One region of the Arthrobacter sp. NPDC093139 genome, then DNA from elsewhere that is predicted to be linked to it. Evidence: riboswitches for the same ligand, from Rfam matches in the RefSeq annotation. Region 1 holds a riboswitch; each other region holds the start of a gene.
The links. A riboswitch is a leader RNA that binds a small molecule or an ion and turns the genes downstream of it on or off. The one in region 1 is predicted to bind thiamine pyrophosphate.

Region 1 (7,674 bases):
AAATGTGACTGTGTTCGAAGCGGCAGTGACCGGCGGGGCGCTGCCCGCTCCGCCCGTCCGTTCGGTGGAGAACCGACCGGGACGGAAGGCCTTCCAGCGGCTGTCCTCCACGCCGTCCATCAGCTCGCGGCAGATGACGGCGGCGGCGGGCGTCAGCAGGACCCCGTGCCGGAAGAACCCGGTGGCGATGATCAGCCCGGGCACCACTGCGTCGGGCCCCTGATCGCCGCCGGAAGCTTCGGAGCCGGCGGCGGGTTTAAATCCGGCCGCGGGTTTGGAACGGGCGCCAGATTTGGATCCGGCGGCAACACGGCCCAGCAGGGGGGCGTTGTCCGGCGTTCCCGGCCGCGCCCGTGCCGTCGCCTCGAGCAGCTCCAGTTCGGCTACCGCGGGCACCAGCACCTGGGCATCCCTGAGCAGCTGGTAGACACCGCCGGCGCTGGGCGCGGCCTGTCCGTCCTCCCGCTGGGTGGCGCCAATAACCACAGTGCCGTCCTGCCGTGGAACAAGGTAGACGGGGATTCCGCGGACCATGCCCCGGACGGTAGCAGTCAGCAGCGGACGGAGCCGGTCCGGAACCTTGAGCCTGAGAATATCGCCGTACACCGATCGCAGGGGCAGATTCAGTCCCTCCGGCAGCCCGTCCAACGAGGCGGCCCCGAGACCGTTTGCCACCACAGTTTCAGCGGCCAGCACGCCGCCGCCGCCTGCAAGCCGGACACCCGTGACCCGTCCGCCGTCCTGTCCGTTGTCCTGGCCCCTGTCGTCCTGGCCCCTGTCCCAGAGCAGACCTACCGCGTTGTCACGGACCGCGTAGCCGTTCTCGGCGCCGGCCACGGCAGTCCGCGAGCCGGGTTCATGGCAGGCCAAGGCAGCTGCAATACTCGCCACCAGCTTCCGAGGATCCACCTGATGGTCCGCCGGGATGTCCAGCGCGCAGGAAATGCCGGGGCTCAGCAGCGGCTCCCGCAGCCGCGCCTCACGGATGGTCAGCGGGTCGACTGCCAGACCGGCGGCCAGCTGAACTTCACGCAGGTCCATCAGTGCGCGGCGGTCGGCAGGGTCCGCGCCCACAGCGATGGTCGGCGTCGCCAGATACCCCGTGTCGCGGCAGGCACCGTCACCGGTGAGCGCCGCCGCGAAGTCGGGCCACCGGGCCGAGGATTCGAGCATGAGCTCCAGGAGTTCCTCCTCCTGGTAATGCAGCTCGCTGACAGGGGCCAGCATCCCCGCGGCAGCCCAGCTCGCGCCTGTCCCGGGCTCCTTGTCGATGAGGACCACGGACCGTCCGGAGCGTCTCGCCTCCCAGGCGATCCCGTGGCCGATCACACCGCCGCCAATCACAGCCACATCGGCGTGGATCAGCGATACGGCAGAATTGTTCCCGCCGGTTCCAAGATTCATGGAAATCCTTCCCTACGCCGGTACTAACCGGATCAGGTCAAGCGGTCGGCTCTTACGCCCTCTCAGCCCTGCGCCTTTTGTGACAGCTGCAGCGGGCTCCCGCGGTACCAGCCCAGTTTAGAGGAACTAGGCTGGTTGCCATGACCGTGCCTGACATCCATGAAGCCCGCCTGTACCTTTGCACCGATGCCCGTAAGGAGCGCGGCGACTTCGCCGATTTCGTCGATGCGGCCTTTGCCGGTGGAGTGGACATCATCCAGCTGAGGGACAAAACCATCGAGGCGGCGGAAGAACTCGAACTCCTGGCAGTACTGCGCCAGGCCGCTTCCCGGCATGGCCGGCTCTGGGCCGTCAATGACCGGGCGGACATCGCTTCGCTGGCGGAGGCTCCGGTCTTTCACATCGGCCAGAAGGACCTGCCGCTGCCCTCGGCACGGAAGCTGCTGGACGACTCAGCGGCGATCGGGCTTTCCACCCACTCCCCCGACCAGATTGATGCCGCCATCGCGGCCGCACAGGCACCGCAGGGCCCTGACTACTTCTGCGTCGGACCGGTGTGGGCCACCCCCACCAAACCCGGGAGGGCCGCCGTCGGACTTGATCTCGTCCGGTATGCGGCCGGAGCTGTCGGCAGTGCCGGCGGGGAAAGCGGCCGGAGTGTTCCGTGGTTCGCCATCGGCGGGATCGATCTCAGCAACGTGGAACAGGTGGTCGCGGCGGGCGCAGAGCGCATCGTGGTGGTCCGGGCCATCACCGAGGCACCGGACCCGGCGGCCGCCGCGGCGGAACTGATTGCTGCCCTGGACGCCGGAACAGCCGGTACCGAGGGAGCGGACGCCGAGGATCGCCAGTCGTCGTCCTCTGCGCGGTCATGATCTGGCTATGCCACTAGAAGGGTCACTCTAGGCGGCCGTGAACTGTGCCCAGTCGGGAAAGGGGTCCGCGGGCAGAGGTGGGTCGAAGCTGGCGGGGTTGTCCGGCTCGGGGTTGTCCGGCTCGGGGTTGTCCGGCTCGGGGTTGTCCGGCTCGCGGTTGCCGGGCTCGAGGTTGCCGGGCTCGAGGTTGCCGGAGTCTGGGTTGTGGGGCCAGCGTGGGGGTTCCCGGTCCTGTTCTTCGCTTGGATAGGACCGTCCCGTGGGTGAGATCCAGCCGGGCGGACTGTCACGGGTCGCCTCGACCGGCTGCCAGGGCGTGGTGTGTTTGAGGCGGTGGTGCTTCCGGCACGGCTGGCCAAGGTTGCTGATACCGGTCCCGCCGCCTGCGGACCAGGCCAGTAGATGATCCGCCTCGTTATCCAGGGACTGGTTGCTGCAGCCGGGAAACGGGCACCGGCCGTCCCGCAGCCGCAGCCATTGCCGCATCGCCTTCGGCACACGGTAGCTGCTCCGGCCGATCTCCAGCGGCGCCCCGTCACGCGGATCGGTCAGCACCCGCAGAAACGACCCGGCCCCGTTCGCGACAAGCCTGCGGGCCATGGACGCCGGGATCGGCCCGTACCCGTCCAGCGCGGCCGGTTCCTCACCGGCCCCCAGCAGCGAGAACACCGGCACGGTGACCAGGACCTGCGCCGCGGGGGACGGGATACCCTCCGCCACACCGCCCAGCAGCCAGCAGGCGGTGACGTCCGCGCGCAGCTGCGCCAGGGTCCGGGATTCTCCAGGACCCTGCAGGGCGCGCCCGGCCTCGGTGGCCCGTGCCCAGATGCCCGCCGCGGTGTCCGCGGGCAAGTACACCGACAGCCACGCCATGCCGTCCCGGTCCGGCACGAACTCCATCCGCCGGTCCTTCACGCTCCTGCGGTGGCGGGCCTCGATGCCCACCGGATGGTGCCGCTCCCGCCAGGCACGCGCCCTGGCGCGGAACCTGCCCGGCACCAACTCCCCTGCCAGGCAACCCCGCGCACGCCCGGAAACACCCGTACCCGAAAGATCAGGATCCAGGACTCCTTGGCCCGGAAGATCAGGGCCCAGGGAGTCTGTTCCCAGGAAATGGGCTTCCAGGGCGGCCACAGCGGCAGGCTCCAGCCCTGAGGTTTCATCACACAGAACCCTGGCGTGCTGCCAGGAAATACTCCCTTCCTGCAGCGCGGCCAGCGTCAACGGCAGCCCGGTGGTCAGGGCGCGGGCCTCGGACAGCAGCGCACCGGCACCGCGTTCGCCCACCGTCAGCACACACGCAACCTCAGCGGTCACCGCCATCTCCTGGGCCGTGCGCTCCTGCGGCGAACCGGCCGGCGCCGCCAGCGCCTCGGCAGCAGCGGCGTACCCGGCCGCGAACTGAACCTTCAACGCGGCCACCCGGGCTTCCAACCTGCCAACCTCCGCCAGACCATCCAGACACGCCTCCGCCCAGTCCCGCACAGGATCAGCACCCGCAAACGGGCCAGCACCTGCCAGAGGGTCAGCACCGGCCAGAGGATCAGCACCCGTAAAAAGGTCAGCACCGCTCGAAGCCACGGTGCCGCCGCCGCGGCCGGCAACAGCAGCCAGCGCAGCGACAGAGGCCTCGATGCCCTCCAACGTGTCCCCGGCTGCCCTGCCATCCATTCCCACAGCATGACATCAGCCACCGACAAAAACGCCGCGATGGAATGCACCGACACATAGCCCGTGGCGCTCCTGCCGGAGCACCCAATTACGCCCTAGCCGCTCAGCCCAAGCTGCACCATCCGCTTGGAATGGTTTTCCGCGAGTTCCCTGGTGAGGCGTTGCACCAGTTCCCTGGCCGCGGCATGGTCCGCACCGCTGTCGGCTGCCGTGATCAGCTCGGTCAGGAAGGCGTGTTCGTAACCCACCCGCTGGGCCTGGGTGAGCGCTTCACCCAGGAGCCGCCGGCCCCATAACGCCAGGCGGGAGGCCAGCCGGGGGTCATCGGCCAGGGCCACCCGCAACCGCTCCCTCAGCACGGCCGTTGCTTCCTCGGTCGCCTGGATCTGCTGGATCAACTCCCGGGTCCCGGGATCCACATAGCGGGCCACGGCCTGGTAGAAATCGGCCGAGACCGTATCCACCACGTAGGCCTTCATCAGGGATTCGTACCAGTCGGCAGGCCGGGTCCGTTCATGGAAGTGGTCCACGGCGGCCTGGAACGGCACCATCGCGTCCTCGACATCCACGCCCATGTCCGCGAGCTTTTTGCTTACCAGCTCGTAATGCTGGAACTCGATGACGGCAATCCGGCCGAGCACGGCGCGGTCATGGAGTGTCGGGGAGTAGCGGGCGTCTGATGAGAGCCGTTCGAAGGCGGAAAGCTCCCCGTACGCCATCACACCGAACAGGTCAGCGACGAAACGATCGTAGTGAGCGGTGTCAGCCGAGGATGTGCCCATAACCCAAGACTAACTGCGGAAATCGGACTAACCTGATTTTCGTGCCACATCATCGCCTGTCCCCCAGCGTCCACGAACAGACCAACGCCCTGGCCGAGGCCCTGAGTGCGCTGCGGACGGAGCTGGAGCTTCCCGGGGAGTTCGCCGACCACGTACTGCGGGAGGCCGAAGCGGCCGTGGCGCGGCGGCGGCTCCCGGAGCTGGACCTGACCGGCGTCGAATTCCTGACCATCGATCCGCCGTCGTCCACGGACCTCGACCAGGCACTCTTCATTGAGCGGTCCGCAGACGGCTACCGGATCCTTTACGCCATCGCTGACGTGCCGTCCTTCGTAGTTCCCGGCGGTGCCCTCGACGCCGAAACCCGCCGCCGCGGCCAGACCTTCTACGCTCCGGACGGCCGCATCCCCCTGCACCCGGAGGTGATCAGCGAGAACGCTGGCAGCCTGCTCGCCGGCCAGCTGTGTTCGGCGTTCGTCTGGGAGTTCGACCTCGATGCGGCGGCCGAGGTTGTCTCCGTGCTGGTGCGTCGGGCCATGGTCCGCAGCCGGGCAAAGCTCAACTACAAGGGCGTCCAGGCAGAACTGGATGCCGGGACTGCCTCGCCCGTGCTGCAGCTCCTGCGCGAAGTGGGACTCAAGCGCGTGGAGCTCGAACGGGCCCGCGGCGGCGCCAGCCTGAACATGCCCGAGCAGGAGATCGTGCAGCTTCCCGACGGCGGCTACCGGATTGTGGCGGCGCCGCAGCTTCCGGTGGAGGACTGGAACGCCCAGATTTCCCTGATGACCGGCATGGCCGCCGCCTCGATGATGCTCGACGGCAAGGTGGGTATCCTCCGCACCATGCCGGCGCCGGACGAACGGTCCCTCGGCCACTTCCGGCGCCAGACGGCCGCCTTGGGGAAGCCGTGGGACGGAACGGTCAGTTACGGAGAGTACCTGCGCACGCTGGATCCCACCGACCACCGGCAGTTGGCCATCATGCATTCGGCCGGAATGCTCTTCCGCGGGGCCGGCTACACGTACTTTGACGGAACGGTGCCCGACGACGCCATCCAGTCCGCCATCGGCACGGCCTACGCCCACACCACGGCACCCCTGCGGCGGCTGATCGACCGCTTCGTCCTGGTCATCTGCGAGGCGCTGAGCAACAACCGCCCCGTGCCGGCGTGGGCGCGGGAAGCACTGCCGTCCCTGCCGGAGATCATGGCCGCCTCCGACCAACTGGCCGCCAAGATGGAGCGTCTGGCACTGGACACGGTGGAGGCGGCGCTGCTCATCAACCACATCGGCCAAGAGTTCGACGCCGTGGTGATCTCTGGGTCCAAACCCACTAAGAACAACGGCTCCGGCGGCAACAATGGCAACGGGAACGGCAAAGGCCCCAACGGCGGTGGCCCGTCCGGCATCGTCCAGATCGCCGAGCCTGCAGTCACCGCCCGCTGCGCCGGCGAAATGGAACCCGGTACCCGGGTGCGGGTCCGGCTGCTTTCCTCGGACATCGCCACACGCGACGTGCATCTCGAGCTGGTCGGCTGAGTCTGAGGCACAGGCTAGACTGAAGGGGTAGAAATGGATGCCCGGTCGTTGATTTCGTTTATTTTGAATCAACAAGCCCGCCCCTACGCGATCTTGAGACAGACCCGTTGGTCCCCAGTGCCAGCATTTAGATAGCCCGCGATCGGCTTCCACTGGAATTGCTTGCGCGCCTGAGTGTGCTCCGGATCGGCCCATCCGGCCGGCCGTTGAGCATGCGGCGCCAATGCCCAAATGAATAAGGAAACTCCACTGTGAGTGAATTGCATACCCACCAACTGCTCTCCGATGACTCCGGAACCGAGACCATTGAGCCGGAAGAGACCATCATCTCGGATGAGAAACCGCACGAGATCGCAGAGAAGTCCTTCTCGGACTACAACGTTCGCCCCGACATTGTCGAGTCCCTCGCCGACGCCGGCATCACCCATCCCTTCCCCATTCAGGCGATGACCCTGCCCGTGGCCCTGTCCGGCCACGACATCATCGGCCAGGCCAAGACGGGTACCGGCAAGACCCTCGGCTTCGGCATTCCCGCCCTGCAGCGCGTGGTGGGCCAGGACGACCCGGGCTTCGAGAAGCTGCCGGCCCAGGGCGCCCCGCAGGCGCTCGTGATCGTGCCGACCCGCGAACTCGCTGTACAGGTCGCCAACGATCTACAGACCGCTTCCCGGAAGCGCAACGCCCGCATCGCAACCATCTATGGCGGCCGTGCCTACGAGCCTCAGATCGAGGCGCTGCAGAAGGGCGTGGAAGTCGTCGTGGGTACGCCCGGACGCCTGATCGACCTCTACAAGCAGCGCCACCTGGTGCTGAAGAACGTCAAGATCGTTGTGCTGGACGAAGCCGATGAAATGCTGGACCTCGGCTTCCTGCCCGACGTCGAGACCCTGATCGCCGGTACGCCCCCGGTCCGCCAGACACTGCTGTTCTCGGCAACGATGCCCGGCCCCGTGATCGCCATGGCCCGGCGGTACATGACCCAGCCGACACACATCCGGGCTGCCGATCCGGACGATGAAGGCCTCACCAAGCGCGACATCCGCCAGCTCATCTACCGTGCGCACAGCATGGACAAGACCGAAGTCGTCGCCCGCATCCTCCAGGCCCGCGGACGCGGACGCACCATCATCTTCACGAAGACCAAGCGCACCGCCGCCAAGGTGGCTGAGGAACTCGTTGACCGCGGTTTCGCCGCGGCGGCCATCCACGGCGACCTCGGCCAGGGTGCCCGCGAACAGGCACTCCGGGCCTTCCGCAACAACAAGGTGGACGTCCTGGTGGCCACCGACGTCGCAGCCCGCGGCATCGACGTCGACGACGTCACGCACGTCATCAATTACCAGTGCGTCGAGGACGAGAAGATCTACCTGCACCGGGTGGGCCGCACCGGCCGCGCCGGCAACA
Region 2 (7,674 bases), on a different contig from region 1:
CCCCGCGCGCCGCGAGGCGGTTGCGGCTGCAGGCACCTCCCTGGCATGCACCGCTGCAGATCGTCCCTGGCGTTCCCACGCTGGTCCTCACGGGCGGCTGGGAGCCCCTCTATGAGGAGATCGCCGGGTACCTGCGGGAAACCGGTGCCCTGCACCGCATCGCAGCAGGCGGACACCGGCCCCACGACTCCGCGGAAGGCGACCGTCTTATCCGGTCATTCATTGCCGAGGTCAGCCGGCGGCAGCAGCCGCGGGCGTCCTGACCAACGTTCCTTACCCGCACGGAGTGCGCCGCAGGTCCGGTCCGGCGGGCCCCCAATGCCTGCCGGACCGGACCCGATAGGGTGGGCCGCTACTGGCGGGCGGACTCGGGAAGCTTCAGCTCCGGCAGGTAAACCTTCCCGCCGGCGGCCAGGAACTCCTGGCTCTTCTCCCGCATCCCTTCGGCCATCTCGGCCAGCGCCGCCTGTGCTTCCGCGGAGCCGTATTCGTTGCGGATGTCCTGGCTGATGCGCATGGAGCAGAACTTGGGCCCGCACATGGAGCAGAAATGCGCGGTCTTGGCCGGTTCTGCCGGCAGCGTCTCGTCGTGGAAGGCCTCAGCGGTCACCGGGTCCAGGGACAGGGCGAACTGGTCCCGCCACCGGAATTCGAAGCGCGCCTTGGACAGGGCATCGTCCCTCTCATTCGCTCCCGGGTGGCCCTTGGCGAGGTCGGCGGCATGGGCGGCGATCTTGTACGTGATCACGCCCGTCTTGACGTCGTCCTTGTTCGGCAGGCCCAGGTGTTCCTTGGGCGTCACGTAGCAGAGCATGGCGGTGCCGTAGCGGGCGATTTCCGTGGCGCCGATGGCCGAGGTGATGTGGTCGTAGCCTGGTGCCACGTCCGTGACGAGCGGGCCCAGGGTGTAGAACGGAGCGCCCTTGCACAGCTCCTGCTGGCGCTCAACGTTCTCCCGCACGAGGTGGAACGGGATATGGCCGGGACCTTCGACCATGACCTGCACGTCGTATTCCCAGGCCCGCTGGGTCAGCTCGGCCAGCGTGTCGAGCTCGGCGAACTGGGCGGCGTCGTTGGCGTCCGCGGTGGCGCCGGGGCGCAGGCCGTCTCCGAGGGAGAAGGCGACGTCGTACTTCGCGAAGATCTCGCACAGCTCGTCAAAGTGCGTGTACAGGAAGTTCTCCTGGTGGTGCGCCAGGCACCAGCCCGCCATGATCGAGCCGCCGCGGGACACGATGCCGGTCACCCGGTTGGCCGTCAGGGGGACGTAGCGCAGCAGGACCCCGGCGTGGATGGTCATATAGTCCACACCCTGCTCGCACTGCTCGATCACGGTGTCACGGAAAATCTCCCAGGTGAGGGCGTTCGCCTCACCGTTGACCTTCTCCAGCGCCTGGTAGATGGGAACCGTGCCGATGGGGACGGGCGAGTTGCGGATCAGCCACTCGCGGGTGGTGTGGATGTCATCGCCGGTGGAGAGATCCATGACGGTGTCCGCACCCCACTGGGTGGCCCACTGCAGCTTGTCCACCTCTTCGGCAATGGAACTTGTCACGGCCGAGTTGCCGATGTTGGCGTTGATCTTCACCAGGAATGACTTGCCGATGATCATGGGCTCGGACTCGGGGTGGTTGATGTTGTTCGGGATGATGGCGCGCCCGGCCGCCAGTTCGCTGCGGACCAGCTCAACGTCGCAGTTCTCCCGGAGTGCCACGAACCGCATCTCGGGGGTGATGATGCCCTGCCGGGCATAGTGCATCTGCGTGACCGTCTTTCCGCCGACGGCGCGGCGCGGCACCGGCTGCGCGCCCTTCCACTCCGCGGACGCGGCGCCGCGGCGCACGGCCGACCGGCCGTCGTCGAGCAGGTTCCGTTCCCTGCCGCTGTAGGGCTCAGTGTCGCCGCGGGCTTCAATCCATTCCGCGCGGAACGGCGCGAGGCCCACCACGGGATCGCTGCCGGGTCCGGCTGTCCGGTACACCCGCAACGGCTCGTTCTGCTCCCCGCTGGGTGACGGCTCCAGGGCAATTTCCGTGACCGGAACGCGGAGGCCGTCGCCCTCGATGTACGCCAGCGAATGCGACTTCAGGGACTGGGTGATATCCGCACCGGATGCTGCTTCCTTTTGGCCAGCTTCTATTTGGGCAGGGATCAGCTCTGTTTTCTGGGTACTCATGTACTGCTCACTTCCTTCGCCGGCATTACCCGGACAGGTTCAACGGTCGCAGGCCGCGCTAGCCCGATCTCAGCCCCTGCAGGGGCACCCGTGTGGTCGTAGACGAAGCTACCACAGGGCGGCTGGCCGGTGCCCGTCCACGCCTGATATGACAGGCTGGATCCATGGCGCGCATCATCGAATTCTCCGGCACAGTGCTCACCGGCCCGGACCAGGACCGGACCGGTCTGTGGGCCGTGGACGGCAAACTGACCTTTCAGCGTCCGGGCCGCATTCCTGACGTGATCCTCGACGGCTGGGTGCTGCCCGGCTTCGTTGACGCGCATTGCCACATCGGGCTGGGGCCAACCGGCGCCGTGGACGACGACGTGGCCTACGCCCAGGCGATGACCGACCGCGATGCCGGCACCCTGCTTGTGCGGGACGCGGGAGTGGTCAGTGACACCCGCTGGCTGCAGCGGCGCCCTGAAGCGCCGAAGATCATCCGTGCCGGACGGCACATTGCCCGGAGCCGACGGTACCTGAGGAACTTCGCCGTCGAGGTTGAGCCGGAGGACCTGGTGGAGGCAGTCCGGAAGCAGGCGCGTTCCGGGGACGGCTGGATCAAGCTGGTGGGGGACTGGATCGACCGAGACGCCGGCGACCTTGCGCCCTCGTTCCCGGACGAGGCTGTCCGGGACGCGGTCAGCGCGGCGCATGATGAGGGCGCAAGGGTCACGGCACACTGCTTCGGCGAGGACGTCCTCGACCAGATGCTGGATGCGGGCATCGACTGCATTGAACACGCAACGGGGCTCCTGCCGCGGCACATCCCGCGGTTCGTGGAGCAGAACGTGCCGATCGTGCCGACACTGGTCAACATAGCGACGTTCCCGGACATCGCCGCCCGGGCCGAGTCCAAGTTTCCCCGCTACGCGGCCCATATGAGGGCGCTGTGGGAGCGCCGGAACGAGCGCGTCCGGGACGCGTACGAGGCCGGAGTGGAGATTTTTGCGGGCACTGATGCGGGCAGCGTGATCGGGCACGGCCGGATTGCGGACGAGATCCTGGCCCTCCACGGTGCGGGGCTCCCCGCCGCGGCCGCCTTGGATGCTGCCTGCTGGAGGGCCCGCCGGTGGCTGCGTGCGGACGGCCTGGACGAGGGCGCGAGCGCCGATGTTGTGGTGTGTGCGGAGGACCCGCGGGAAGTGCCGGAAACCATAGGGCAGCTCCGGGCAGTGGTGCTGCGGGGAAGTGTCGTCCGCTGGGAATAAATTGAAGCTTCAAGTAATTTAGATAGGTAGAGACCATCGAAATCCGGTGGCCAGGGAGTCGGGAGCATTCACATGACACCAGCAGCCAGCAGCCAGGATCTTCTTCCTGCCGATCTCACCATGGGCACCGTCATGCTCAAGGTCGGCGACATGAAGCTTATGACCGACTACTACCAGCGGGCGCTCGGCCTCAATGTCGTAGCCGAACAGGATGGCGGCCTCTACCTTGGGCGGCTCAGCACGCCCCTGGTCCATCTGGCTCCCGCCCCCGGACTGACCATTCCGGGACGCGGCGAAGCCGGCCTCTTCCACACCGCGCTCCTCTTCGATGACCAGGCAGCCCTGGCCGCCACCGTCGCCACCGCCGCCCAGTATGAGCCCCGGTCGTTCACAGGCAGCGCCGACCACCTCGTCAGTGAGGCCTTCTACTTCAGCGACCCTGAGGGGAACGGCATCGAGCTCTACTGGGACCGCCCCCGCGAGGCGTGGTCCTGGGACGGCAAGAATGTGGTCATGGACAGCCTCGCCCTGCCGCCGCAGAAGTACCTGCAGGACCACCTGACCGAGGACGCGCTGGAGGGCCAGCGCGGCACGGAAGCCGGCGTGGGGCACGTGCACCTGCAGGTGGGTGACGTCCAGTCTGCCCATGACTTCTACGTCGGGACCCTGGGATTCGAAAAGACCGCGGGCTGGCACGGGCAGGCCCTGTTCGTCTCGGCCGGTGGCTACCACCACCACATGGCCATGAACGTCTGGAACAGCCGCGGCGCCGGACCGCGCCGGGACACACTCGGGCTGGGCGAAGTCCTCATCGAAGTCCCGGCAGGGGACGACGTCGGCGCGCTCGCCGACCGCCTGAAGGCCGCCGGCGTTGCTGCCCACCACACGGGGGCGGAGCTGCGCTTCGAGGACCCGTGGCGCAACCGGATCCGCGTCGCCGTACGCTGAGCCTGTTCGCGATTCGGGGCGGGCCTGTGGGTTAGGCTGAACTCGAACATCCCCGCCGGCCTTCACCGCCGCCGGGTTCCCGCTATCGACGGAACGAGGACGAATTCCATGGGTTTCACCGAAATCTTTGTTGCCACGCACAGTGAAGCCCTCAAGCGCGCCGCTGACCTCGAGTCGGGCGCAGCCGCCGCGGCCGGCGTCCGCATCCCGGGGATCAGCGACTTTGAAATCGAACAGCTCGGAGACCTCGCCGGAGCGGCCGTCCATGCGGCAGGCGCCGATTACGAACTGGCCATGGTGGACGTGGCCAGCGACTCGCTGCTCGGTGTGCCGCCGGCCATGGTCCGGGCGCTGGCGGAGCTGGTCAGCTACGAATCGGAGGGCGAGGGCAACGTCCTCGACGATGTTGCCGAGCGGTGGGCCGCCGAGGACGACATGCCGTTTGGGGCCGCCGAGGCGCGGAAATACGTCCAGCAGCTGGCCGAACTTGCCGAAAGCGTCGACGAGAACAGCCGCACGGGCCTCTACGTCTGGTCCTCCTGACCTGCCGATTCAGGCCCCCGCCCCTGTCAAGTCGAAATCGGGCCGCTGATCTGGCACAATAAACAGGTACTCGATCTGCGTGGCCCCTCTCTCCGCGTCTGGATCCTGTCCTTTCGAACCCCAAGTATGGCCCGCCCCACGGGTGCAGAAACGCGGGTTCAGCCCGTTTCAGAAACAGGAGTGACCACTAAAGTGGCCGTAAAGATTCGCCTTAAGCGCTTCGGCAAGATGCGCGCACCGTACTACCGCATCGTCGTCATGGACGCACGCTCCAAGCGTGACGGACGTGCCATCGAAGAGATCGGCAAGTACCACCCCACCGAGGAGCCCTCATACATCGAGGTCGACTCGGACCGTGCCCAGTACTGGCTCGGCGTCGGCGCACAGCCGTCCGAGCAGGTTGCCGCGATCCTCAAGGTCACCGGCGACTGGCAGAAGTTCAAGGGCCTCCCGGGCCAGGAAGGCACCTTGAAGACCAAGGTTGCCAAGGAAGCCTTCGTTGCCCCGGAAAAGGGTTCCGTGATCATCCCGGAAGCCATCACCAAGAAGGCCAAGGCAGAAGCTCCCGCCGAGGCTGAAGCAGAGACCACCGAGGCTGAGTAAGTTGCTGGCAGAAGCGCTCGAACACCTTGTCCGCGGAATCGTTGACTCCCCTGAGGATGTCAAGGTCAGCACGAAGAGCAACCGCCGCGGGGATACCCTCGAGGTGCGCGTTCACCAGGAAGACCTGGGACGGGTAATCGGACGCCAGGGCCGCACCGCGCGCGCATTGCGCACTGTAGTGGCTGCGCTGGCAGATGGCGAGCAGGTCAGGGTCGACGTCGTCGATACCGACCGCCGCCGGTAACGCGCCTGCAACACTTGCCTTAAAGTCCGGCCCCTCCACCAGCAACGGTGGAGGGGCCGGACTGCTTTCACCGCCCGCCCGCCGGCCGGGCACGGCACAGCGCCGACTTTCAGAAACGCACTCCCTTTCAGAAACACTCCGGAACAGAGGATTACATGCAGCTTCAGGTGGCACGAATCGGCAAACCCCACGGAATCCGCGGCGAGGTCACAGTCCAGGTGCTCACCGACGCCCCCGAGGACCGGTTTGTCCCCGGAACCGAATTCGTGGTGGAACCGGCGTCGGCGGGCCCCCTGACCGTGCACAGTGCCCGCTGGAACAAGGACATCCTGCTCCTCGCCTTCGAGGAAATTGACACGCGCAACGAGGCCGAGACGCTCCGCGGCGCCAAGCTGTTCATCGAAACTGAGGGACTCGACGAGGACGAGGACGAGGGCTGGTACGAACACGAGCTCGTCGGCCTCGAAGCCCGTGTGGGTTCCCAGGTGGTGGGCAAGATCTCTGCCCTGAACACGATGCCCGTGCAGGATCTGCTCGTCGTGGAGACGCCGGACGGGAAGGAAATCCTGATCCCGTTCGTGGAGCAGATCGTCCCGGAGGTCAACGTCGAGGAGGGCTACGTCCTGGTGACTCCGCCGGCCGGGCTGTTCGAGATCAACACCGAAGACGGCGGCGAGCAGGGCACGGGCGACAGCGGCGAACCTGAGCCGGGGGCCAAAGCCTAGATGAGAATCGACGTCGTCAGTATTTTTCCCGAGTACCTGGCACCGCTGGATCTGTCGCTGATCGGCAAGGCGCGCCAGGACGGTCTGCTGGACCTGAACGTCCACGACCTCCGCAGCTTCACCACGGACCGCCACCGGACGGTGGACGATACCCCGTACGGCGGCGGCGCCGGCATGGTCATGAAGGCGGAGCCGTGGGCGCAGGCCTTGGCGTCGGTGGCGGACGCGCGTCCCGCGGACGCGGGTAAGCCGGTGCTGATCGTGCCGTCGCCGGCAGGGGAGCGGTTCAACCAGGCGCTGGCCTACGAGCTTGCCGAGGAGGACCATCTGGTCTTCGCCTGCGGCCGCTATGAAGGCATCGACGAGCGGGTCATCGAATGGGCGGCGGAGCACTTCACGGTGCGTCCGGTGAGCCTCGGCGACTATGTGCTCAACGGCGGCGAAGTTGCCGTCCTGGCCATGGTGGAGGCCATCGGCAGGCTGCTGCCGGGTGTGGTGGGCAACCCCGAGTCCCTGGTGGAGGAGTCGCACTCGGACGGCCTGCTCGAGTACCCCGTCTACACCAAGCCTTCCATCTGGCGGGAACGGGAAGTTCCGGCGGTCCTGCTCAGCGGCAACCACGGAAAAATCGCGCAGTGGCGCCGCCATGAGCAGTACCGGCGGACGGCTGAACGCCGCCCGGACCTGCTGGAGGCGTTCGACGCCGGGAATCTTCCCCGCGCGGACCGCACCGCTCTCGCGGACCTGGGGTACGACGTCGTCGACGGTCACCTGAAGCGGCGGCCGGACGCCTAAGCAGTTCCCGCGCCGCTGCTTCCCAGCGGCACGACGTGTTCCAAAATTATCCAATTCTTTCCATATGGGGCATAATTAACCCTTGTGTCTGCTGGGCCCGCACCTGCCACAGGGGGAGCGCAGCCAACAGCAGGACACCCCGGTACGGCCAATCAGTGGCGGTACCGGACAACAACACTTCGGCGGCAATTCCCGGGCGTTTGTCCAGGCTTGGTCGCCGTGACCCAAAGTGAATGACCTGTGGCGTTCACCAGGAGTGGATCAATGCATATCCTCGATTCCGTAGATGCAGCCTCGCTGCGCACCGATGTTCCTGAGTTCCGCGCGGGTGACACCCTCAAGGTTCACGTGAACATCATCGAAGGCAAGAACTCCCGCGTCCAGGTG
Region 3 (7,674 bases), on a different contig from region 1:
CCGCCTGAAGCGGATCCTCAAGGACCGCCTGCCCGAGGATGCCGGCGTCATCGTCCGCACAGCGGCCGAGGGCGCGTCGGAGGAAGAGCTGACGCATGACATCAACCGCCTCCGGGCGCAGTGGGAGGGCATCGAAAGCCAGGCGAAGTCCACCAAGGTCCTCGCTCCCGAGCTGCTGTACGGCGAACCGGACCTGACCATCAAGGTTGTCCGCGACGTCTTCAACGAGGATTTCTCCAAGCTGATCGTCTCCGGCGACGAAGCCTGGGACACGATCGAGGCCTACGTCACCTACGTTGCCCCGGACCTTGTCGGGCGGCTTGAGAAGTGGACCAAGGACCAGGACATCTTCTCGGCCTGGCGCATTGACGAGCAGATCCACAAGGCCCTGGACCGCAAGGTGTTCCTGCCCTCCGGCGGTTCACTAGTCATTGACCGCACGGAGGCTATGACCGTGGTGGACGTCAACACCGGCAAGTTCACCGGCAGCGGCGGCAACCTCGAGGAAACCGTTACGAAGAACAACCTGGAGGCGGCAGAGGAAGTTGTCCGCCAGCTGCGCCTGCGGGACATCGGCGGAATCATCGTGATCGACTTCATCGACATGGTTCTGGAGTCCAACCGTGACCTCGTGCTGCGCCGTATGGTGGAGTGCCTGGGCCGCGACCGCACCAAGCACCAGGTGGCGGAAGTGACCTCACTGGGTCTCGTCCAGATGACCCGCAAGCGCATGGGCACCGGCCTGCTGGAAGTCTTTGGCGAACAGTGCGAGGTATGCGCCGGCCGCGGCGTGGTGACGCACGACGAGCCCGTGGAACACCGGCGGGCGAACGTTGTTGCGGCCGAGCACCACGTTCCGCGGGCGGAGCACCAGCCCGCCGTGCGGACCGAACGCAAGAGCCGCCGGCGCGGCAAGGGTGGTCAGGTTCCTGCGGAAACGGGCCCCGCCGCACCCGCCGCGGTCCACCATGAGCCGTCGGAGGCTGAGCGCCACGCCAAGGCTGAGGCGACACGGGCCGCACTCGCCAACATCGCGGCCGCGGCCCATGCAGCGCATCTCCATGAGGACGCCGCGCACCAGGCCGCGTCCGCCGGAGCACAGCGCTCCGTCCCTGCCCCGGCGCCGTCCGGTCCGGAAAGCCCGGCGGTGCACCGTACCCCGGAGACGGAGAGCGTTTCAGGCCGTCCCGGCGCCGTGCTGACCTTTGGCGGCGAGAAAGTCGTGCTTCCTTTCGTCGAGCACGCCGGCGAGCCGGCCTCCGAAACTCCTGCCCTGACGCTGGACCGGCTGGAGGAGGCGTTCGCGCACCTCGGCGCGCCGGCCGTTCCCGCTGAGGAGCAGCCGACGGCGGACCGCGCACCTGCCGCGGGGGAGACGCCTGCTGCCGAGCCGGCAGCGCCGGCCGGAACGCGACCTGCCCCGGCAGGTGCGGACCACGACGCCGACCGGTTCGCTGACCACTCGGCGGTGCAGACCCGCACGCGCCGGCCGCGCCGCAACCGCAGTGCCAGCCGGGCTCAGGGCGCAGCCAATGAGACGTCCGTGGAACACCACGAGACCGCCCCGGCATCAGCAGCCGGGCACTCGCACGAAGCCAAGGCGCCGGTTTCAGGGAGCGCCGCTGCCCCGAAGCCTGCCAGCGAACCGATCATTCTCGGCGTCGGCGTGCCTGCGTCCGAGCTCTGAGCTGGACGGGTTCCCGCTTTAAGCTGATCTGATGCAACGGGCCGGTGCCGCAACTGCGACACCGGCCCGTTGTGCTTCAGCGCCAGAGCGGCCGCGGGCTGTTGCCCCGGCAATTGCGGGGCTGCCGGTCGCAAACTGCAACGCAGTGCCCGCAGGGCAGCAAACCGCTAGGCTGGGGGACTGACACGGGGTGCCGCGCACGGAGCCGGCTGAGATCCAAACCCGTTGAACCTGACCGGTTAGCACCGGCGAAGGGATGTCTCCTTTGTCTTCACTATCTGCCCTGAACCTTGTCCAGCCTGCAACGCCTGAGGCTGTGCCGCCCATCCGCAGGATTCCCCGCGTCCTGGCCATTGCCGGCTCGGACCCGTCCGGCGGAGCCGGCATCCAGGCGGACCTGAAAAGCATCGCGGCCACGGGTGGCTACGGAATGGCGGCCATCACGGCACTGACCGCCCAGAACACCCGGGGCGTCAGCGCCGTCCATCTCCCCCCGGCCGAGTTCCTGACGGCACAGTTGACCGCCATCAGTGACGACATCGCCGTGGACGCCGTAAAGATCGGCATGCTGGGCGACGCACAGGTGATTGCCGCGGTGCGGGTCTGGCTGGAGAAGGTGCGCCCCGGCGTCGTCGTTCTTGATCCCGTGATGGTGGCAACCAGCGGGGACCGGCTTCTGCAGGAGTCCGCCGAGGCGGCACTGCAGGAACTCCTGCCGCTGGCCGACCTGATCACGCCCAACCTCGCCGAGCTTGCGATGCTGCTCGGGGAGCCGGTGGCCTCCACCTGGCCGGACGCGCTGGAGCAGGGCAAACGGCTGGCCGCCGAAACGGGGGCCACCGTCCTCGTCAAAGGGGGGCACCTGGACGGTGCCGACTGCCCCGACGCCCTGGTGAATACGGGCGGCGCCCTGTCGGCCGATGTCGTCGTGGTGGACGGCCAGCGGGTGCCGACCCGCAACAGCCACGGGACCGGATGCTCCCTGTCCTCGGCGATGGCCACTATGCAGGCCCGTGTGGGCGACTGGGAACAGTCACTCCGCACCGTCAAGCCCTGGCTGGAAGAGGCCCTCCGCTCCTCCGGGCAGCTTGAGGTGGGACACGGCAACGGGCCGGTCCACCACTTCCACCACTTGGCGTCCCCGGGTGCTGGCGCTGAGGGCAGTTTCGCCGACCTGCTCCATGCGGAGGCCGCCGCGGATCTCGACGCGATCTACGGCCTGGGCTTTATCCGCGGGCTGGCTGAAGGCACGCTTCCCGAAAGCGAGTTCGCCTATTACCTCGCACAGGATGCCATCTACCTCAACGGATACTCGCGCGTCCTGGCACGGGCCAGCGCGCTGGCTCCCACCGAGGCCGAGCAGCTCTTCTGGGCCCGTTCTGCGCAGCAGTGCCTCGAAGTGGAGTCCGAGCTGCACCGCAGCTGGCTCAGCACCCGGATGGTGCTGCCTGACCTCGGGCCGGTCACCAAGGCTTATGTGGACCACCTGGTGGCGGCGTCTGCCTCGGGGAGCTATGCCGTGCTGGTAGCCGCGGTGCTCCCGTGCTTCTGGCTTTACGCCGAAGTCGGGGAGACCCTGCACTCCGAATTCCTCGCAGCCGGCGCCCCCGAAGGACACCCGTACGCTGAGTGGTTGCGCACCTACGCCGACGAGGGCTTTGCAGAGGCCACCCGGCAGGCCATCGCCATCACCGACGCCGCGGGCCGCGCGGCGTCCGACGCGGAACGCAGCCTGATGCTGACGGCATTCAGGCAGTCCTGCCGCTACGAGGTCGATTTTTTCGACGCGCCGCGGCTCCACAGCTGAACGGTCTCCGGCGCAGGAGCCGGTAAGATAAACGCGCACGGTGACGGCAGGTCGGTGCAACAGCCCTGTGGTGGTTATCACGGACAACCCGCCGAAACCAGCCTCATTTGCGGCCGAAGACGAAATTAGCGTATTCTAGATCTTCGGTGCTTACGCCAACACTTGGGTTATGACCCCGGGAACGGTCCTTTTGGAATTCCAAACGGCATTGTTCCGGGGATAGCTCACGGATTCCCCCGGGGAATCCACGGCGTTGAGGCACAGCGAGAGCCGGACCAAACACCTTTGGACCCAGGTTCCGCACGCAAATTTAGTAATAAACGTCGAGAGAAGTGAGTTCCCAAGTGGTGTACGCGATTGTCCGCGCAGGCGGCCGCCAAGAGAAGGTTTCCGTTGGAGACTTCGTTACCCTGAACCGCGTCGCCGGTGGAGCCGGCAGCACCATTGAGCTGCCCGCACTGCTCCTGGTAGACGGTGACAAGGTCACATCCGCAGCTGCGGACCTGGCCAAGGTAACTGTTACGGCTGAGATCCTCCAGGACCTCCGTGGTCCGAAGATCGTCATCCAGAAGTTCAAGAACAAGACCGGTTACAAGAAGCGCCAGGGTCACCGTCAGGAACTGACCAAGGTCAAGATCACCGGTATCAAGTAACCTCTGGTTACTGTTCAGGTTTTCAGCAGATTCCCCAGAATTTAAAGGCAGGCATTCCAAATGGCACATAAAAAAGGCGCGAGCTCCACTCGCAACGGTCGTGACTCCAACGCCCAGTACCTCGGCGTCAAGCGCTTCGGCGGCCAGGTAGTTTCCGCAGGCGAAATCATCGTCCGCCAGCGTGGCACCCACTTCCACCCCGGTGCAGGCGTTGGCCGCGGTGGCGATGACACGCTGTTCGCACTGCAGGCAGGCGCTGTCGAATTCGGCACCCGCCGCGGCCGTCGAGTCGTGAACATCGTTGCTGCTGCAGCTGCAGAGTAACAACAGGATCTGAACCGGTGGAGCGGGCCATGATGGCCCGCTCCACTGGTCTTTTAACCGCATTACAATCAATTTGGGCGTCCAGAACGTCCGGATTAAGCACAGAGGAGATTCACCGTGGCGAGCTTTGTAGACCGGGTAGTACTGCACGTATCCGGCGGTACCGGCGGCCACGGCTGTGTCTCGGTGCACCGTGAGAAGTTCAAGCCGCTTGGCGGCCCCGACGGCGGCAACGGAGGCAACGGCGGAGACGTCATCCTCCGCGTGGACTCCCAGACCACCACGCTGCTGGACTACCACCACGCCCCGCACCGGCATGCCACCAACGGCGGGCCCGGCATGGGCGACTGGCGTGGCGGCAAGAACGGCGAAACCCTGATCCTTCCGGTCCCGGACGGCACGGTCGTCAAGACCAAGGACGGCGAGGTCCTGGCGGACCTCGTCGGCGAAGGCACCGAGTTCATCGCCGCGGCCGGCGGGCTCGGTGGACTGGGCAATGCGGCGCTGTCGTCCCAGAAGCGCCGGGCGCCGGGCTTTGCTTTGCTCGGCATCGAGGGCGAGTCCAGCGACATCGTGCTGGAACTGAAGTCCATCGCAGATATCGCCCTGGTCGGCTTCCCGTCCGCCGGCAAGTCAAGCCTGATCGCCGCCATGTCCGCCGCGAGGCCCAAGATCGCCGATTATCCTTTCACGACGCTCATCCCCAACCTCGGCGTCGTGCAGGCCGGCGACGTGCGGTTCACCATCGCCGACGTGCCCGGACTCATTGAAGGCGCGAGTGAAGGTAAAGGCCTGGGATACAACTTCCTGCGCCACGTCGAGCGGTGCGCCGCTTTGGTTCACGTTTTGGACTGCGGTACGCTGGAATCTGACAGAGATCCACTCTCCGACCTCGCCATCATCGAAGCTGAACTCGAAAAGTATGCCGTTGATATGAGCTATGCCGGCAACGACGGCGAGGTTGTTCCGCTGAACCACCGGCCCCGGTTGGTGGCTTTGAACAAGGTCGACCTGCCTGATGGCAAGGACATGGCCGAGTTCGTCCGCCCGGAGCTGGAGTCGAGGGGCTACCGCGTGTTCGAGGTTTCGGCCACGAGCCACGAAGGTCTCCGGCAACTCGGATTTGCCATGGCGGAGATCGTCAAGGCCGCCCGTGACTCGGTGGCCGCAACACCGCCGAAGGTGCACGCGCCTGTGCTGCGCCCCCGCGCAGTCAACGAGGCCGGCTTCAAGATCCGCCGCGAGGAAAAGAACCTGGAGCCGCTGTTCCGCGTTCTGGGTGAGAAGCCCGTGCGCTGGGTCAAGCAGACTGACTTCACCAACGAGGAGGCCATTGGCTACCTCGCGGACCGGCTGGCCAAGCTTGGTGTTGAAACCGAGCTGTTCAAGCAGGGCGCCAAGCCCGGCGACACCGTAGTGATCGGTGACGACGACGGCGTGGTGTTCGACTGGGAGCCGACCATGATGGCAGGCGCCGAACTGCTGGCGTCGCCGCGCGGCACCGATGTCCGCTTTGCAGACATCGGGGACCGGCCCACCCGTGGTCAGAAGCGTGAGGAACAGATCGAACGCCGTGAGGCCAAAGCAGCGGCACGCGCCGAGCTGGAAGCCGAGCGCAAGGCGGGCATCTGGACCGAATCAGTCAGCGGGCGCCGTGCCGCACGGCCGCTCAAGGAGAGTGGACTGAACACCCAACATGAGGAGTGAACCCGCACACGTGTCTGATAATTCCGCAATTGTCATCGAGGAACCAAGAACCGACGACCGCAGCATGCTCGCCAGGGCCCGCCGCATTGTCGTCAAGGTCGGATCGTCGTCGCTCACGAGCATCAAGGGCGGAATCTCCGAAGAGGCATTGATCGAGCTTTCCAATGCGCTGGCCGCGAAGAGCAACGAGGGCACCGAGATCATTCTGGTCTCCTCCGGTGCCATCTCGGCGGGGCTGGCGCCCCTGGGCCTGGTCAAGCGTCCGCGCGATCTGGCGACGCAACAGGCCGCTGCCAGCGTGGGGCAGGGGCTGCTCATGGCCCGCTACACGCACGCCTTTGCGGCGCACGGCGTCACCGTAAGCCAGGTACTGCTGACCGCGGATGACCTGATGAGGCGCAGCCACCACCAGAACGCGTTCCGGGCATTGAACCGTCTGCTGAACCTGGGCGTGGTCCCAGTGGTCAACGAGAATGACACCGTCGCCACGCACAAGATCCGCTTCGGCGACAACGACCGGCTCTCGGCCCTTGTGGCCCACCTGGTCCGCGCCGATGCGCTGGTGCTGCTTTCCGACGTCGACTCCCTCTATGACGGCCCGCCCGCCAAAGGCGCCAAGCGGATCCCGCAGGTTGACGGCCCCCAGGACCTGGAGGGCGTGAACATCGGCAGCCCCGGCAAGGCGGGCGTCGGTACCGGCGGCATGCAAACCAAGGTCGAGGCCGCCACGATGGCCGCCGATTCGGGCATTCCCGCCCTTGTCACCTCAACGGCCAACGCGGCCGCCGCCCTGGCCGGTGAAGATGTGGGAACCTGGTTCTCCGTCAACAGCGGCCGCAAGTCCGTGCGCATGATGTGGCTCGCCCATCTGGCACACGTGCAGGGCCGCCTGATTCTTGACGACGGCGCTGTGAGGGCCGTCCGGGACAATGGCGCCTCCCTGTTGCCGGCGGGTATTACCTCCGTTGAAGGCCACTTTGAATCGGGCGACGCCGTCGAAATGGTTGCGCCCAACGGCACCGTCATTGCCCGCGGCCTGGTCAACTATTCAGCCGACGAACTGCCACAGATGCTGGGCCGTTCCACCGTGGAACTGGGGGAGTCCCTGGGCCGCGGTTTCGATCGTGAAGTTGTCCACGTAGACGACCTTGTTCTGGTCTAACGGCCAGACTCACCTAGACTTGAATGATGACTGAGGCACTGATGAACCAAGCAGCAGAGACATCCACCGACGCTACGCAGGTCCCCTCCACGCCGGAAAACAGCCAGCCCTCACCCGCTGAGGTCGAAGCGGCCGTGTACGCGATCGCCGACCGTTCCCGCCAGGCTGCCCGCAGCATGTCCCGCGCCAACCGCGCCCTGAAGGACAAGGGCCTCCGGGCCATCGGGAGCGCCCTCCTCGAGCGCAAGGCTGAAATCCTCGAGGCCAACAGCAAGGACGTAGAGGCAGGCCGCGCCAACGGAACGTCGGCCGCCCTGCTGGACCGGCTGACCCT

Region 2: it holds a riboswitch for thiamine pyrophosphate, as region 1 does, so the genes downstream of both, thiC (phosphomethylpyrimidine synthase ThiC) here and ACIP90_RS09100 (FAD-dependent oxidoreductase) in region 1, are expected to answer to the same signal.
Region 3: it holds a riboswitch for thiamine pyrophosphate, as region 1 does, so the genes downstream of both, thiD (bifunctional hydroxymethylpyrimidine kinase/phosphomethylpyrimidine kinase) here and ACIP90_RS09100 (FAD-dependent oxidoreductase) in region 1, are expected to answer to the same signal.

What each region holds. Positions count from the first base shown of each region.
Region 1 covers NZ_JBIVOO010000004.1:267,423-275,096, forward strand. The annotation lists gene ACIP90_RS09100 (FAD-dependent oxidoreductase) at 1-1,404, opposite strand, end outside; TPP riboswitch at 1,397-1,517, opposite strand; gene thiE (thiamine phosphate synthase) at 1,545-2,279, shown strand; gene ACIP90_RS09110 (DUF222 domain-containing protein) at 2,307-3,950, opposite strand; gene ACIP90_RS09115 (ferritin-like fold-containing protein) at 4,046-4,732, opposite strand; gene ACIP90_RS09120 (RNB domain-containing ribonuclease) at 4,774-6,270, shown strand; gene ACIP90_RS09125 (DEAD/DEAH box helicase) at 6,522-7,674, shown strand, end outside.
Region 2 covers NZ_JBIVOO010000020.1:14,435-22,108, reverse strand. The annotation lists gene ACIP90_RS20430 (alpha/beta fold hydrolase) at 1-263, shown strand, start outside; gene thiC (phosphomethylpyrimidine synthase ThiC) at 353-2,176, opposite strand; TPP riboswitch at 2,171-2,278, opposite strand; gene ACIP90_RS20420 (amidohydrolase family protein) at 2,341-3,429, shown strand; gene ACIP90_RS20415 (VOC family protein) at 3,502-4,377, shown strand; gene ACIP90_RS20410 (hypothetical protein) at 4,486-4,920, shown strand; gene rpsP (30S ribosomal protein S16) at 5,113-5,523, shown strand; gene ACIP90_RS20400 (RNA-binding protein) at 5,525-5,767, shown strand; gene rimM (ribosome maturation factor RimM) at 5,923-6,492, shown strand; gene trmD (tRNA (guanosine(37)-N1)-methyltransferase TrmD) at 6,493-7,287, shown strand; gene rplS (50S ribosomal protein L19) at 7,552-7,674, shown strand, end outside.
Region 3 covers NZ_JBIVOO010000001.1:61,572-69,245, forward strand. The annotation lists gene ACIP90_RS00320 (Rne/Rng family ribonuclease) at 1-1,687, shown strand, start outside; TPP riboswitch at 1,864-1,961, shown strand; gene thiD (bifunctional hydroxymethylpyrimidine kinase/phosphomethylpyrimidine kinase) at 1,944-3,494, shown strand; gene rplU (50S ribosomal protein L21) at 3,839-4,147, shown strand; gene rpmA (50S ribosomal protein L27) at 4,208-4,471, shown strand; gene obgE (GTPase ObgE) at 4,589-6,178, shown strand; gene proB (glutamate 5-kinase) at 6,243-7,340, shown strand; gene ACIP90_RS00350 (glutamate-5-semialdehyde dehydrogenase) at 7,367-7,674, shown strand, end outside.